One region of the Streptomyces sp. AA4 genome, then DNA from elsewhere that is predicted to be linked to it. Evidence: riboswitches for the same ligand, from Rfam matches in the RefSeq annotation. Region 1 holds a riboswitch; each other region holds the start of a gene.
What was found. Region 1 has a riboswitch for S-adenosylmethionine ahead of thrC (threonine synthase). Riboswitches for the same ligand answer to the same signal wherever they lie in the genome.
Positions count from the first base shown of each region.

Region 2: another riboswitch for S-adenosylmethionine. It lies ahead of SSMG_RS24185 (aminotransferase class V-fold PLP-dependent enzyme); the one in region 1 lies ahead of thrC (threonine synthase).
Region 3: another riboswitch for S-adenosylmethionine. It lies ahead of SSMG_RS33425 (methionine ABC transporter ATP-binding protein); the one in region 1 lies ahead of thrC (threonine synthase).

Region 1 is NZ_GG657746.1:5,773,541-5,778,993, reverse strand. It holds gene SSMG_RS26425 (ComEC/Rec2 family competence protein) at 1-1,199, shown strand, start outside; gene thrC (threonine synthase) at 1,224-2,489, opposite strand; SAM riboswitch class I at 2,503-2,636, opposite strand; gene holA (DNA polymerase III subunit delta) at 2,768-3,739, shown strand; gene rpsT (30S ribosomal protein S20) at 4,228-4,488, opposite strand; gene SSMG_RS26405 (DMT family transporter) at 4,890-5,453, shown strand, end outside.
Region 2 is NZ_GG657746.1:5,278,774-5,284,226, forward strand. It holds gene SSMG_RS24170 (RluA family pseudouridine synthase) at 1-831, opposite strand, end outside; gene lspA (signal peptidase II) at 840-1,448, opposite strand; gene SSMG_RS24180 (hypothetical protein) at 1,548-2,033, shown strand; gene SSMG_RS24185 (aminotransferase class V-fold PLP-dependent enzyme) at 2,045-3,373, opposite strand; SAM riboswitch class IV at 3,414-3,528, opposite strand; gene SSMG_RS24190 (potassium/proton antiporter) at 3,625-5,103, opposite strand; gene SSMG_RS24195 (helix-turn-helix transcriptional regulator) at 5,205-5,453, opposite strand, start outside.
Region 3 is NZ_GG657746.1:7,352,252-7,357,704, forward strand. It holds gene SSMG_RS33420 (hypothetical protein) at 125-400, shown strand; gene SSMG_RS33425 (methionine ABC transporter ATP-binding protein) at 510-1,523, opposite strand; SAM riboswitch class I at 1,740-1,830, opposite strand; gene rsmA (16S rRNA (adenine(1518)-N(6)/adenine(1519)-N(6))-dimethyltransferase RsmA) at 2,399-3,241, opposite strand; gene SSMG_RS33435 (resuscitation-promoting factor) at 3,334-4,794, opposite strand; gene SSMG_RS33440 (TatD family hydrolase) at 5,144-5,453, opposite strand, start outside.

The DNA of each region.
Region 1 (5,453 bases):
TGGTCACCGCGCCAGTCATCGCCGGGATGGCGGGCACGGTCAGCCTCGTCTCGGTGGTCACCAATGTCCTTGCGGCACCGGTCGTCGCGCCGGTCACGGTGCTGGGAGTGCTGGCAACCGTCGTCGGACCGTGGTGGCCGGGTGCGGGTCACCTGCTGATTCATGCCGCAGAGCCGGAAGCCCAATGGCTGATCACCGTCGCGCGGCACGGAGCAAGGGCGCCGGGCGCGGCGCTGTCCTGGCCCGGCGGTTGGTGGGGCGGATTGTGCGCGGCTGCCTTGCTGGTCGTAGTCGTGGTGGCGGCGCGGTTTCGGCGGCTCCGGCTGCTGGTGGCGATCGGGCTGGTCCTCGTGCTGCTGACGGTCGTGCCGGCCAAAGTCCTGGCACCTGGCTGGCCGCCGGACGGCTGGGCGATGGTGGAATGCGATGTCGGGCAAGGAGATGCGGTCGTCCTGGCCACCGCCGAGCCCGGTCGCGCCGTGGTCGTCGACACCGGGCCGGAGCCGGGGCCGGTCGACGAATGCCTGCGGAGGCTGGGCGTCGAACGGGTGCCGTTGCTCGTGCTGAGCCACCTGCACGCGGATCACATCGGCGGTCTCGCCTCGGTATTCGACGGGCGAGCCGTCGGCGCGATCGCGGTCGGACCAGGGCGCGCGCCCGCGTGGGCGTGGCAGTCGGTCTCCGGCGAGGCGCGGCGTCGGGGTGTGCCGCTGGTGCAGTTGAGCGAAGGGCAGCGGCTGGAATGGCCGGGGCTGTCGCTGGACGTACTAGGTCCGCGCTACGCCACCACGCGGTCACCAGCGTTGCAGGACGGCACGATGATCAACAACAGTTCGGTCGTCCTGCGCGCGGACACCGGCGCCGGCCGGGTCCTGCTGACCGGAGACGTCGAACTTGCCGCACAGGCGGATCTGCTCGCCGAGGGCGTCGACCTGCGGGCTGACGTGTTGAAGGTGCCGCACCACGGTTCGAGGTATTCGCTGCCGCAGTTCCTCGCGGCGGTGCGGCCGCGCACGGCGCTGATCAGTGTCGGCGCGGGCAACGGATACGGGCATCCGAGCAAGTCCACAGTGGACGTTCTCGGGACGATGGGAGTGCTGGTCACCCGGACCGACGTCGACGGCGACACCGCCGTTGTGCCCGAGGGAAGCGGGCCGGCGGTCGCGCGCCGGGGCGAGCCGCGGGGTCCGCCGCGGTAGCGCGACGGACCCCGGGCCGGTGCGTCAGTAGCCGAGCGCCTTGGCGACGGCTTCGGCGGACGGCGGCACGGTGGCCTTCGGGCCGAGGTGGTTCTCGACCGCGTCGAGGGTCTTGAGGCCGTCGCCGGTGATGAGGAGGACGGTTTCGGCGTCCGGGTCGAGCTTGCCGGTTTCGACGAGCTTCTTCGCGGTCGCCACGGTGACGCCGCCGGCCGTCTCGGTGAAGATGCCTTCGGTGCGCGCGAGCAGCCGGATGCCTTCGACGACCTCTTCGTCGGTGACGTCCTCGATCGCGCCGCCGGTGCGGTTGACCACGTCGAGCACGTACGGGCCGTCGGCCGGGTTGCCGATCGCGAGCGAGCGGGCGATGGTGTCCGGCTTGACCGGCTGGACCACGTCGTGGCCGTTGCGGTACGCGGTGGAGACCGGCGAGCAGCCGGTGGCCTGCGCGCCGAACACCTTGTACGGGCTGGCGTCCACGAGGCCGAGCTGGCCGAGTTCGCGGAAACCCTTGTCCACCTTGGTGAGCTGGGAACCGGAGGCGATCGGGACGACGATCTGCTCGGGGATGCGCCAGCCGAGCTGCTCGGCGACCTCGTAGGCGAGCGTTTTCGAGCCCTCGGAGTAGTACGGGCGGACGTTGACGTTCACGAACGCCCACTTCGGGTGCTCGGCGGCCAGCTCGGTGGCGAGCCGGTTCACGTCGTCGTAGTTGCCGTCGACCGCGATCAGGTCGCCGTCGTAGACGGCGGTGGTGAGGATCTTCGCGCGCTCGAGGTTCTTCGGGATCAGCACGACCGACCGCCAGCCGGCGCGCGCCGCGGCGGCGGCGGTCGCGTTGGCCAGGTTGCCGGTCGAGGGACACGCGAGGACCTCGAAGCCGAACTCGCGGGCGGCCGCGAGCGCGACGGCGACCACGCGGTCCTTGAACGAGTGCGTCGGGTTGCCGGTGTCGTCCTTGACCCACAGGCTCTTGAGGCCGAGCTCCTTCGCGAGCCGGTCGGCGCGCACGAGCCGGGTACAGCCGGGTTCGGTGTTCGGAGTCTCCTCGACGGTCGAGGGGACAGGGAGGAGTTTCTTGTAACGCCAGATGTTGCGCGGGCCCGCCTCGATGTCCTCGCGGCGGACGCGGCCGAAGTCGTAGGCGACCTCGAGCGGCGAGAAGTCTTCGACGGAGACGAATTCCGGAGCGAGCGGCTGCCGGTGCCCTTCTTCCTTCGACACCAGTTCGACGGCCGGACCGAGGTCGATCGTCTTGTTGGCGGAGGTGGCGCTGAGGGCTGCAGTCATCGCGAGGTTCCTTTCCTCATCTGCCCCGCCGAAGCGGGCCGGAATTGGCACCGTGGTCGTCAGCTACCCCGCGATCGCGGGATGACAGGCTGCACGCCGGTTGCCGGGGCTTCGTCGGGCCGTTCCCTCTGCCCCTCTGGATGAGCGGTATTCGGTTGTCGGAGCGCCGCAGGGCGCGTCCTCGGCTACACCGTACGACATCCCGATCAGCTCGTGCCACGGAGGCGGGCCACATCACCGGAGCGGACGGCCCGGCGGCCGGGTGAGAAGATGGCCGGGTGACCACCGCACCCGCGCCGCTGCACCTCGTCACGGGCGAGGAAGAACTGCTCATCGAACGGGCTGTGCGAGCGTCCCTCGACGCGGCCAGGGCCGCGGACCCGACGGCGGACCTCACGCGGACGCGGGTGTCCGATCTCACACCGCCGGCGCTGGCCGAGCTGGTGAGCCCGTCGCTGTTCGCCGAGGGGCGCGTGATCGTGCTGGAGTCGGCCCAGGACATCTCGCAGGAGCTGTCCGACGCGGTCCTCGCGTACGTGAAGGCGCCGGCCGACGGCATCGTCCTCGTGGTCGTGCACAGCGGCGGCGGGCGGAGCAAGGCCGCCAAGGCGCTGCCGGGCGCGTTGAAAAAAGCGGGCGCGGAGATCACCGAATGCCCGAAGCTGACCAAGCCCGCCGAGCGCGAGGCGTTCGTCCGCAACGAGGTGCGCCGCGCGGGCGGCAAGATCGACGGCGCGGGCCTGATGGCGCTGCTCGACTCGGTCGGCTCGGACCTGCGCGAACTGTCCTCGGCGGCGACCCAGCTGGTCGCCGACACCGGGGGAGTCGTCGACGAGCAGGCGGTCCGCCGCTACCACACCGGACGCGCCGACGTGACCGGCTTCGCGGTCGCGGAGAAGGCCGTCGCGGGCGACCGGGCCGCTGCGATGGAGTCGCTGCAGTGGGCGATGCAGCTGGGCGTCCCGCACGTCCTGGTGGCCGACGCCCTCGCCGACGCGGTCCGCACGATCGCTCGTGTGTCCGCAGCCGGGCGCGGCAACCCGAACCAGATGGCGGGCGAGCTGGGCATGCCGCCCTGGAAGATCCGCAAGGCGCAAGGCCAGTCCCGCGGCTGGGGCCAGGACGGCCTGGCCACCGCGATGCGCGTCGTGGCGCGGCTGAACGCCGAGGTCAAGGGCGCGGCGGCCGACGCGAACTACGCCCTGCAGCGCGCGGTCCTCGACGTGGTCGCGGCCAAGGGAGACCGCTGAACTCCAGGCGGGACCGCCTTGGCGGAGTTGTCGTGGTGACGCTGTCGGGGCTTTGCGGTTGCGGCCGAGGGATGCCGCTGCTTCTCGGGTGACGGGATCACTTGGCGGGAGTCGCAGCGGGGGAGCCGGTGAACGCTGTCGGCGCTCGGCGGTTGCGGCCGAGGGGCACCGCTGCTTCTCGGGTGACGGCAGCACCTCGCGGGAGTCGTCGGGAAGCCCGTGAATGCCGCTGGGATTCTGTGTTTGCGGCCGAGGGCATCGCTATCCCTCGGCTGACGGATCACCTGGTGGGAGTCGTCGGGAAGACCACGAATGCCGCCGCGACTCTGCCTCTCGGCCGAGGGTGCCGATGTCCCTCAGCTGCCGGGAGCGCCTCGGCGGGACCCGTCGGCAAGCCGGTGAACCGCCGGATCCGCGGCGGCCGCGCCCCCCGGGACACGGAAAAGGCCCGGCAGCCGAAGCCGCCGGGCCTTCCGGAAAGACTGCGCTCAGAGCTGGTTCGCGCGCTTCGCGAGAGCCGACTTCTTGTTCGCGGCCTGGTTGGCGTGGATGACGCCCTTGGTGACGGCCTTGTCGAGCTTGCGAGCGGCGTCGCGCTGCAGTTCGAGGGCCTTGTCCTTGTCACCGGCTTCGGCGGCCTCGCGGAACTTGCGGATCGCGGTCTTCACCGAGGACCGGATCGCCAGGTTGCGCTGCCGCGCCTTCTCGTTCGTCGTGATGCGCTTGACCTGCGACTTGATGTTGGCCATGGAGGCGTTCCTCTTTCACTCGGTGAAGGTCGCTGCCGCGTTCGTGTGGCTCCGGACCAGCCCCGAGGGACTGCCGGGTTTCCTCCCTGACGGAATGCCGCACGGCAACAGTCGAAAATCTTAACAGCCCTGCTCGCGGCGCTGGCGAGGGCCCCGCAGCGCGCGACCGCCCGGCATCCCGGCGCCGGCTCGGTTACGGTGGGCTTCGGTAGTGCCTAGGGTTCCGTCGCCTGCCCGTGGCCCCCGAGGCGGGGCGCGAAGACCGCGAAGACAACGAGGGCGGGCGGGCCTGGTCCGAGCGGCACCTTCGGCGGGACACCGAGCCCCGCCGTTCATCTGACGGGACAAAAGCCTGGAGGACCCGGTCTTCGGCGTGCGCCGAAAACCTGAAAGGGTCGCAGATGAACACCACCGCCCTCGCCATGGTCCTCGTCGCCGCGGTCGTGCACGCCGCGTGGAACCTCGCCGCCAAACGGGTTTCCGGCGGCGGTCCGCGCTTCGTCTGGCTGTACTACACGGTTTCGGCGGCGGCGATGCTCCCGGCGATCGCGGTCGCGCTGGCCGTCGAACCGGAACGTCCACAGTGGACTTGGCTGTTCGCCGCGCTGGGCACCGCGGTGCTGCACGTGGTCTACGGGATCGTGCTGCAGCGCGGCTACGAGGTCGGCGACCTGTCGATCGTCTACCCGCTGGCCCGCGGCACCGGACCGCTGGTGTCGGTGCTCGTGGCCGTCCTCGTCCTGGGGGAGCGGCCCGGCGTGCTCGGGCTGGTCGGGGCCTTCCTCGTCGTCTCGGGCGTCCTGGTGATCAGTCTCGGCGGCAGCACCGGCGACGCGAAGGCCCGTCGCGCCGGGGTGTTCTACGGCGTCGCCACTGGAACGGTCATCGCGGCGTACACGCTGTGGGACGCGCACTCGGTCACGTCGCTCGGCGTGCCTCCGCTCGTGTACTTCGGCGGTGGTGCG
Region 2 (5,453 bases), 490 kb from region 1:
GGGGTGGGCGAAGCCGAGCGTCCGCGCGTGCAGCCACTGCCGCGTCAGGCCGAGCTTCCGCGCCAGCACCGGGTCCGCTCCGTAGGTCAGGTCGCCCGCGCACGGGTGGCGCAGCGCGGAGAAGTGCACGCGGATCTGGTGGGTCCGCCCGGTTTCCAGCTTCACGTGCGCCAGCGACGCCGCCCGGAACGCCTCGACTACCTCGTAGTGCGTGACGCTCGGCCGCCCGCCCGCGACGACCGCGAATTTGTAGTCGTGCCGCGGGTGGCGGTCGATCGGGGCGTCGATGGTGCCGCGCGTCGGGTCGGGGTGGCCTTGCACCACAGCGTGGTAGCCCTTGTCGACGGTCCGTTCCTTGAACGCCCGCTTCAGCACGGTGTACGCGTGCTCGCTCTTCGCCACCACCATCACCCCGGTGGTGCCCGCGTCGAGGCGGTGCACGACGCCCTGTCGTTCGGCCGCTCCGGAGGTCGAGATGCGCAGCCCGGCCGCGGCGAGGCCGCCGACGACCGTCGGGCCGGTCCAGCCGGGGCTGGGGTGCACGGCGACGCCGACCGGTTTCGAAATCACCACGATGTCGTCGTCATCGTGCAGGATCTTCATGCCGTCGACCGGCTCCGCGACGATTTCCGCCGGACGTTCCGGTTCCGGCAACGTCACCTCGAGCAGCCCGCCGGCGGCGAGACGGTCCGATTTGCCCGCCGGGCGGCCGTCGAGGAGGACGTCGCCCGCCGCGGCGAGGTCCGCGACCGCGGTGCGGGACAGGCCGAGCAGTTTGGCGAGTCCGGCGTCGACGCGCATTCCGTCGAGCCCGTCGGGGACGGGCAGCATGCGCGCGCTCACTCGGAGTCCTTCTTCTTGCCGCGGGTGGAGGTGCCGTCGTAGTCCTTGCCGAGCAGGGACAGCAGCACGATCAGCGCGCCGCCGACGCAGATCGCGGAATCGGCGATGTTGAAGATCGCGAAACCCTGCCCGTTGGGCACGAACGCGGAGATGAAGTCCACGACGTGCCCGCGCAGCGGTCCGGGCTCGCGGAAGAACCGGTCGGTCAGGTTGCCGAGCGCGCCGGCGAGGACCAGCCCGAGGCCGATCGCCCAGCCGACCGAGCGCAGCCTGCGCGAGATCCACACGATCGCGATCACGACGCCGATCGCGACCAGCGCGAGCACCCACGTCATGCCGGTCGCCATCGAGAACGCGGCGCCCGGGTTGCGCGTGACCTGCAGGTAGATCAGCCCGCCGAGGATCGGCTTGGGCTCCTTGCCCTCGAGGTTCGCGACGACGAGGTTCTTCGTGATCAGGTCGATCGCCCACAGCAGCGCGGCGACCGCGAACACCGCCCAGACCCGCCGCTTGGGCAGCGGCGCGTCTCCCCCGGCAGCCTCCTGCTCAGGCGGTTCGGCAGACGGCTCGACCTCGGATTCGGACGGCGAAGGATCGGTGCTCACCCCCCTATTGTCCACAACCTCGACCGAGCAGGTCACAGCGGCAGTCCCCGGCCCTAATCCGGTCGCCCGGCGCTCGCTGCTTCCGCCATCATCGCTGCCATGCCCGCCGAGATCCCCACCCCCGCCGTGGCGGCCGCGCGGATCGCCCTGGACCTCTCCCCCACCGACTGTCTCCCGCTCTGGGCAGCCCACTGGCTCGCCGACGGCGAGGACGGCGAGCATCTGCGCCATCTGGCGGGCCTGTCCCGCACGGAACCGCGAGAAATCCACGACGTCGAACGGGCCGCTCTAGCCGACTGCCGCGCGCCCATTCCCACCGCGACCGAGGCAGCCGAAGAAGCGTTCGCTCACCTGGCCCGAATGCTCCTCAACGGCCACCTCACCGAACGCGGCCTGCTGGACGACCTGCACACGATCATCGTCCGCACCGATTACTCCGACAGGGTCATCGAGCTGCCGCTGGCGCAAGCCTGGATGCTGGACGAAGAGTGGGGCCAAGGCTGGGGACGCACTGAAGAGCAAATCAAAGAGGTGATCCGCGCAGCCTGCAAGAACCAACTCGACCACGACGCGGGAGCGCGATAAACACTGCACCGTCAAGCGCAGAAACCGGGCAGCTCCCGAGTGTCCCCCACCGGCGCCCACCGGCCGTCCACCTTCGCGTACTCCCACCGGGCCCCGCGGGCCACGATCTGGCGCAGGGCCAGCACCAACCGGTCCACGTGTTCCTCGGTGCTCCCCAGACCGAGGCTGACCCGAACCGCCTGCTGGCCTTCGCTTCCGGCTTCTCGGATCAGCCTCCGGGCGGCCACGTGGGCGCAGAACGCGCCGTCCCGCACGCCGATTCCGTACTCCGCCGACAGCACCGCCGCCAGCCAGCCGGGTTCGAATCCGTCGACTACGAAACTCACCGTGCCGACCCGGTCCACCGGCGCGTCGAAGAACCGCAGCTCGGCGAATCCGGGCAGGCTCTCGAGGCCCTTGCGCAGCCGCTCCAGCAGCGCGGCCTCATGCGCACCAACCGCGTCCCAATGCGCCGCCAGCTGTTCGCAAGCCACTCCAAGCGCATACACGCCAACGGTATTCGGCGAACCGGCCTCGTGTCGTTCCTCACCGCTGTTCCACACGACGGCTTCCTCGGTCACCAGTTTCGTCGCGCCGCCACCAGCCAGGTACGGCTCAGCGGCCCGCAGCCAGTCGCTGCGGCCGATCAGCGCTCCCGCCCCAAACGGCGCGTACAGCTTGTGCCCGGACAGCGCGACGTAGTCGACATCCAGCTCCCGCAACGAAATTCGCCGATGCGGCGCGAGCTGAGCGGCGTCGAGCGCGACCCGGGCACCGTGTTTCCGGGCCACCGCGGCGATTTCCGCGACCGGCAGCAGCTCGCCGGTCACGTTGGACGCTCCGGCGACCACCACCAGCCGGGGCCCCTGCGGGCATTCCGCGAGGGCTTCGTCCACAACGGACACCGCGGCGAGCCGGGTTCGCGGCAGCTGCACGCGCCGGACGTTCGGACCCCGCCACGGCAGCAGCGCGGCGTGGTGCTCGCTGTCGAACACGACCACAGAAGTCTTGCGCGGCAACGCTTTCGCCAGCAGGTTGAACGCGTCAGTGGTGTTGCGGGTGAAGATCACCGAGTCGCCGCTGCGGGCGTCCACGAACCGGCGCAGCACGTCCCGGGTCCGCTCGTACAGCCGCGTCGAGACCTGCGAAGCGAAGCCCGCGCCGCGATGCACGCTGGCGTACCAGGGAAGGAACTCGTCGACCGCCGTGCGCACCGCGTCCAGACAGGGCGCGCTGGCCGCGTGGTCGAGGTTCGCGTAGCCGATGTCGCCGCCGGTGACCAGCGGGACCCGCAACGCGGCACCAGCGACAGCGGGAACAGCAGAAACAGTTTCCGTGGACCGGTCGAGTGCGAGAGTCATGACGGCGCCTCCTCGGCGTTCCGGGGGACCCCCGGCGAGGGGCCCGCGCTTGCCCGCCGCACTGCGCGACCGGCCTGGTCCTCACCCGGGGCACCCCACCGCGGTAGGAGGGTTGCCGGCCAGCAAGCCGGGGCTTCGCGCTGGCACTCATGACCTGGAACCGAAGATAGCGGACCACCCGCGGGCGAAACCAGCCCCGTCTCGTGATCTGAGACGGCAGTCACAGATACAGTCCACAAAGGACGGAAGAATCAGGCCCCGGATTCCCCGTGCCAGCGCGCGAGGCGGCCGGCGCGGTCCACGGCCCGGATGCGCCGTTCGGTCGCGTCGCGGTCGGCGGCGGTCGTGACCACCAGAAGCTGGTCCTCGACCTGCAAGCGGCTCGTTTTCTGCGGGGTGAAGCCCGTCCCGCCGCGCACCACGAGGCTGACCGTCGCGCCGGCGGGCAGCCGCAGCTCCGACAGGTACACGCCGTGCAGTTTCGACCCCTTCTGGATGCGCACCTGCAGCAGTTCCGCGCCGAGTTCGTCGAGCGGGGCGGAGTCGACCTCGATCTCGTGCGCTTGCGTCGCCTTCGCCAGCCCGAGGATCCGCGCGAGCGGGCTGAGCGTCGCGCCCTGCAGCAGGGTGAGCACGATGACGAGCACGAAAACCGCGTCCACGAGCCGTTGCGCGCCCGGCACGCCTTCGGACAGCGGGATCATCGCGAGCACGATCGGCACCGCGCCGCGCAGCCCGGCCCAGGACAGGAACGTCACTTCCCGCCACGGCAACCGGAACGGCAGCAGCGACAGGACGACCGAGAGCGGCCGCGCGAGCAGCAGCACCACCGCGCCCGCGACCAGGCCCGGGATGAGCGTTTCGAGCAGCCGGGTCGGCGACGCGAAGAGGCCGAGCAGCACGAACAGCCCGATCTGCGCGAGCCAGCCGAGCCCTTCGGCGAACGACAGGGTGTCCGAGCGGTGCGGCAGCTTGGAGTTGCCCAGCACCAGGCCGGCGACGTAGGTGGCGAGCAGCCCGGACGCGTGCGCCAGCTGTCCCGAGGAGTACGCGAGCACGCACACCGCGACCGTCGCGAGCGGGTACAGGCCGGTCGCCGGGAGCGCGGCCCGGCGCAATGCCTGCGCGCCCAGCCAGCCGAACGCGAGCCCGAGCGCGAGGCCGGTGAGCAGTTCGTAGACCACCAGCAGCGGCAGCGACCAGTCGATCGCCTCTCCGGACGCGAGCACGACGACCGCGATGTAGGCGGGCGCGTCGTTGATGCCGGATTCCAGTTCCAGCGAGCCGACGAGCCGTTTGCCGACCCCGGCCGTGCGCAGCACGGAGAACACCGCCGCGGCGTCGGTGGACGCCAGAACCGCGCCCCACAGCAGGGCCAGCCGCCAGTCGAGGCCGAGCAGCCAGTGCAAGGCCGCGCCGGTGACCGCGATGCTGATCACCACGGCCACTGTGGACAGCAGGATTCCGGGCCCCAGCGAGGGTTTCACCGCGGACCAGCGCGTGGTGAGCCCGCCCTCGGTGAGGATCAGGACGAGCGCGGCGAGCCCGAGGGACTGGGTGAGCGCCGGATTGTCGAAGCGGATGCCGAATCCGGCCTCGCCGAGCACGACGCCGATCCCGAGATACAGCAGCAGCGACGGGAATCCGAGCCGGATGGACACCCGCACGGCGACGACCGAGACGACCAGAACCAGCGCTCCGACGCCCAGCACCATGGGAAGCTCGTCCACCGCTCCGCCTCCCTCCCGGTCGCCCGCAGGCGTCCAGAATAGTGAGGCAGTGTCCGGTTCCCGAGCGCGCACCACCGGTGCGGGGGGACCGCGCAGGTGTGTTACGAAGCCTCGGCGGCACTCACCGTCGCGAGATCGACACCGAGCGCGGCGAACGGACCCCGCGCGCCCGGCAGGACCCGGATCGCGCGCTGCTGGTCCCGCGTCAGCCATCCCGCTTCGACGGCCCGCTCCAGCACCGCCGCCGGGACCGCCCCGGCGAGATGCTCGCGCCGCTCTGTCCAATCCAGACAGTCGCGCAGCAACGGCCGCCGCGGCCGATCCGGCACCGCCACGCCGAGACCGGCCAG
Region 3 (5,453 bases), 1.6 Mb from region 1:
CTGGACGCGTACCGGCAGTCAACCTCCGGATTCGCCGACGGGAGAAGGACAAACCCGATCTGCTCCTGGTCACCGCCGAGCAGGCAGCGGCCGGGTTTCGGCCACCGGCACGATCCTGGCGGAGTTGACGCGCGGCAGTGCCGCGACGGTCGCGCTCGCCGCCGAGGCGCTGCCCGCCGCGTTCCCGTGGGCGCGGTATCTGTCGAAGGAAGAGCTGCACGCGTTCGTCGGCGAATTGGTCGAGACCTCGGAGCGGGCCGAATCGCTCGGCAATCCGGTGCCCTTCGCCGCCCTCGTGGCGAAGTGGAAGCAGACCGCCGAGGCGCACGCGGATCCGGAGCTAGCGGAGATTCTTCGCCGGAACGACCACAATGGACAACCTTCAGGACAGCTGTCCTAGAACTTCGCCCAGGTGTCCTGATTCCCGGGGCGAGGTGTCCCGCGGACGCGGCGAGGGCCGCCCCGCCGAAAGGGGACGGCCCTCGAAAACCGCTTGGGCAAAGGGAAACTCAGGCGGCGACGACGCTCTGCGGACCGCGGGCCGGCTGGCTCACGTGCGCGCCCCGGTCGGAGATCCAGGACAGCGCGGCGTCGGCCCGCTCGCCGCGGACGCCGAGGCGGAACCGGGCGATCGGGGTGTCCCCGATGCGGGTGAGACCGCCGCCGATGGTGGCGAGCTCCACGTCAAAGCGGCTGGCCGCCTCGGGCAGCAGGGCGCCCACCGACGCGAAACCGATCAGGACGACGTCGACCGCGCGGTCGTACTTCGCGGACTGGGCGCGCGAGGTCTCGATCGACGGCAGCACCGCCTGCGCGGTCCAGCTGTCCGGCGTCGAGATCAGGTCGAGCACCGTGCCGCGTTCGACGATCGCACCGTTGTCGAGCACCGCGACGTCGTCGCAGACCCGGCGGACGACGTCCGCGTCCGGCGTGGTGACGACGACCGTCACACCCAGCTCGGCCCGCGCCCGGTCGAGCACGGCGAGCACCGCGCCGGCGTCCTCGGCCGCGATCCCGGCGGTCGGGTCGTCGGCGAGCAGCACCGCCGGTCCGGCGGCGAGCGCCTTCGCGACCGCGACCCGGCGGAGCTGGCCTTCGGTGAGTTCTTCGGGCTTCTGCGCGGCGCGCGGGGTGAGGCCGACGAGGTCGAGCAGCGAACCGACCCGGCTGCGCCGCTGCGGGCCGTCGACGCCGAGCTGCTCCAGCGGGCTGGCGATGTTGCCGGCGATGGTGCGCTCGGCGATCAGCTCGGGCTTGGTCCCGACGACACCCAGCTGGCGGCGGATCTCCCGCAGCCGCTTGCCGTCGAGCGTCGCGGTGTTGAGGCCGTCGAGGCGCACGACGCCGCGGTCGGGACGCTCCTGCAGCGCGATGCAGCGGGCGAGGGTCGACTTGCCGGAACCGGACGGACCCACGATCCCGAACAGGGAACCGGCTTGCACGTCAACACTCACGTCGCGCAGCGCGGCGACACGATTTCCGTGGAAGGGAAAGGACTTGGACACGTTTTCGACAGTGATCACGAAAGGGCTCCAGGCAAACGAGGCGCAGCGCCGTTTCCGGGCGCGCCAGGCGTCATCGAATTACCGTCCACTGTGGACGGCGCAAGAAAACTGCGGAAAAAACGATCAGGCGATGACCATGGAGCGTCGACACGCACATACCGAGCGGCGACCTTCGTCGACTACGCGCCGGCGGGTCAGCAGGAGCGGGCGGGTGACCCTCTTCATCGAAAACAGCCTCCATCGGTCCTGGCGGTAGCACCTGCCCTGCGGAGGGTGGTTGCTGCGACTTCGGCGAGCCAGGTCTCTCAGTCGCTCGGGATGGACGCTTTCGAGTAAAGCCGATCCCATTGGCTGAACGCAAGCGCGTTGGTGCAGATCACACGTCTGGTGGTGCCCGCATGCCGGGACCCGGCGTCCAGGACCCGGAAACCCGGAAGCTCGGTCGCCGAACAGTGCCTCGACCTGCGAAACGCGCGCGGCGGAGCCCGGCGGCGAACAAGTTCGTTCCACTGTGGACGATCAAGGAGCTTTGTGGAACAAGAGTTTTCTCGTTGTCAAGTGGGGGTCGCTCGCGGGCCGCGTGGCCCGGACAATCGGGTTCGCAGCGGGGCCGAGATAGGTCAGGGAAGCGAAGCACCTTCGGGCGGGGCCGCTGAACAATGCGGGGTGTGGAGCAAGCAAGCTCCCCCGAATGCCGAGCCGCTCGTCACAGGTGGCGGGCGGTTTCCGGGGTCCAGGCACGATCACCGAGCGTAGCTCTACGACGACGAATGACCCACAATCAGCGACGACCCAAGATCACCGGACAACGCAGCGAAACTAATGGGCTCCATCCGGAATACCCGTGGTGGCACCGCCGTTGGACGTCGCAAGGCGCACACCGTGGGAGGGGGTCACTTTGCGGCAGCCGCGATCCGCGCGAACGCGTGCACGTCCAGCTGCTCCCCGCGCGTCTTCGGATCGATCCCCGCCTCGGCGAGCAGCTCGCCGGCCCGCTCGGCGGAACCCGCCCATCCGGCCAGCGCGGCCCGCAAAGTCTTGCGCCGCTGCGAGAACGCAGCGTCGACCACCGCGAACAACCGCGCGCGATCCACTCCGGCGACCGGGTCGGTCCGGGTGAACGAGACCAGCGCGGAATCGACGTTCGGCACCGGCCAGAACACCGCGCGCGGCACGGCGGCGACCTTGCGCGCCGGGCCGTACCAAGCGAGTTTCACGCTCGGCACGCCGTAAGTCCGGCTGCCCGGTCCGGCGGCCATCCGGTCGGCGACCTCGGTCTGGACCATGACCAGCCCGCTGCGCAGCGACGGCAGCTCGGCCAGCAGGTGCAGCACCACCGGCACCGCGACGTTGTACGGCAGGTTCGCCACGATCGACACCGGCTCGGCCGGGAGGTCGGCCGCCCGCACCCGCAGCGCGTCCGCGCCGACGACGGTCAGCCGGTCCGCTGCCTCGGGCGCGCGCTCGGCGACCGTGCGCGGCAGGCGGGCGGCCAGCACCGGGTCGATCTCCACGGCGACGACCTGAGCGCCCGCGGCGAGCAGGCCGAGCGTCAGCGACCCGAGACCGGGCCCGACCTCCAGCACGACGTCCCCCGGCCGCACGCCGCCGAGTTCGACGATGCGGCGGACCGTGTTGGGGTCGTGCACGAAGTTCTGCCCGAGCTTCTTCGTGGGCCGGACGTCGAGTTCGTCGGCCAGCCCGCGGATTTCGGCGGGCCCCAGCAGTTCCACCACCGGACGAGCCTACCCAGCGCTGCCGGGGCGGACGAAAACAGGCGGCCGGGAGCACGAGGCTCCCGGCCGCCCGCCGGTAGATCAGGGAGTGCTCAGGCCTTGTAGCCGCAGCCCCAGGCGCTGTAGCCGCCGCGCGCGTCGCGCACCTTCTCGGCGATCGCGATCTGCTGCTCGCGGGTGGCCTTGTCGGCCGTCGGGGCGTACTGCTGGCCGCCGTAGGCGTTCCAGGTCTGGCGGTCGAACTGGAGGCCGCCGTAGTAGCCGTTGCCGGTGTTGATCGACCAGTTGCCGCCCGATTCGCACTGCGCGATGCGGTCCCACGCGCCAGTGTCGCCGATGGCCGGGGCCGGCGGCTTCTTGGTGCCGACCTTGATGATCTTGGACTTGGCCTCGACGAGGACCTTCTCCGAGACCTGCTCGCGAGCGATCTCCTCGCCGTTCTTCTTCGTGACCTTGTAGGTCACCAGCTTCTTGCCCGGCGTGCCCGGGTCCTCGACGCTCTGCTGGCCCTGCAGCTGCGTCGGGTCGTCGACCTTCTGCACGTCGGGGTCGATGGTCTCTTCCTGGTTGACCATCGACACGCCCATGCGGCTGACGTGGACCTCGGCGCCGTTCTTGAGGCTGACGTCGAGTCCGCCCTCGATCGCGTCGTCCGGGCCGAGGTTCAGCTTCAGGTCGGAGACGAGCTCCTTGGTGGTCACCGCGTTGGTGTCCACCTGGCGGGGCGCGTTGGTGCCGTCGAAAAGCGTGATGTGCTTGAGGGTCTTGACCTGGACGGTCGAGCCCTCGAGCGGCAGTTCGCCGGACGACGGCATCGACGTCCACGCGCCCTGGGAAAGCATGCTGCCCATGCCGAGCTGGTTCATGGCCTCGCCGAGCGTGGTCGCGCGGACCCAGGAGGGCCGGGACACGCCGTCGACGACGAGGTTGAGCTGACGGCCGCGCTCGAGCTTGATGACGCCGCCGTCGCCGACCGCCGCCTGCGGGGAGGGCGAAAGCGCGTCGTGCTCGCCGACGGACAGGCCCGCGTCCTTGAGGACGTCGCCGACGGTGCCGCCGAAGCTGTGCACGGTCTGCTGGTGGCCGTCGACGTCGACGGTGATGCTCTTGTTCATCGCGAGCGCCGCCGCGCCGCCACCGCCGACGGTGACCAGCAGCGAGAGCACGGCGCCCTTGAGGAAGCGGCGCTTCCAGGTCTTGGTCGCCTCGCGCAGCCCTTCCTCGACCGCGGCCTTCTTGGCCTGCGGCGAGGCGGTGCGGTCCTGCTCGAACTCGTCCGGAAGGACGAGCGGCGGAAGCATCGTGGTCTCCGCGTTGATGAGCCGGATCAGCTCGTCCACGTCGACGTCGATCTCCGACATCAACAGGTCGGCGTCCGGGCCGAGCGCGGCGAGCACGTCCTGCTCGGTCACGCGGAGTTCGTCGGAGAAGTCCAGCTGCCCGTAGGCGGTGTCCTCGAGCTCGCGGTCGAGCACGGCCACCGAGGACTCGGAGGAGGAAAAATACGCCGAACCCGCGTCAAGACGCGAGTCATCCTGCCGACTACCAGTCACCGGGTCGTTCCCTTTCCCAAGACACCGCGCGTGTTTCGCGCGTCGTCCTTCGTTCGCGACGCACCCTCGGGCGCGCCTCTCAAGTCCGACACCCCCAGCCAGCGCCATCGTCACGGTTCCAGGTCGTACCAACCCCGGTTCCGCTTCCCCGACGTGCACTGACGTGACTGGTGGGCGTATCAGCCGGCTTCGCTGTGCGATACCGACCGGCACGATCACGGGACAGTAACGGGTGTCGGCAGGTTGCGCAAACACCCCCCGGAGTGTCGTGACTTGCGTCACTCATCAGGTGGACGAATGCAAGATCTCGAATGTCGCAATCCGTGCAACCCGTTGTGACAGTGCGGAATCATGAAGGCAGCTGGTATGCGCGTTCGGCAGTGGTCCGGACCGCTTCGGCCACCTCGTGGACCGCTTCGCCGCGCAGCTGAGCAAGGAAGCGGACGGTGTAAGCGGTGCAGAACGGCTCGTTCGGCCGCCCACGGTAGGGATGAGGCGTCAGAAAGGGCGCGTCAGTCTCGGCGAGAAACTGCCCGCGCGGCACCATGCGCGCGGCCTCGTGCAGCCCGCGCGCGTTCTTAAAGGTGACCGTGCCGGCGAAGGACAGGATGTAGCCCTTGTCGATACAGCGACGCGCGATGTGCTCGTCGCCAGAGAAG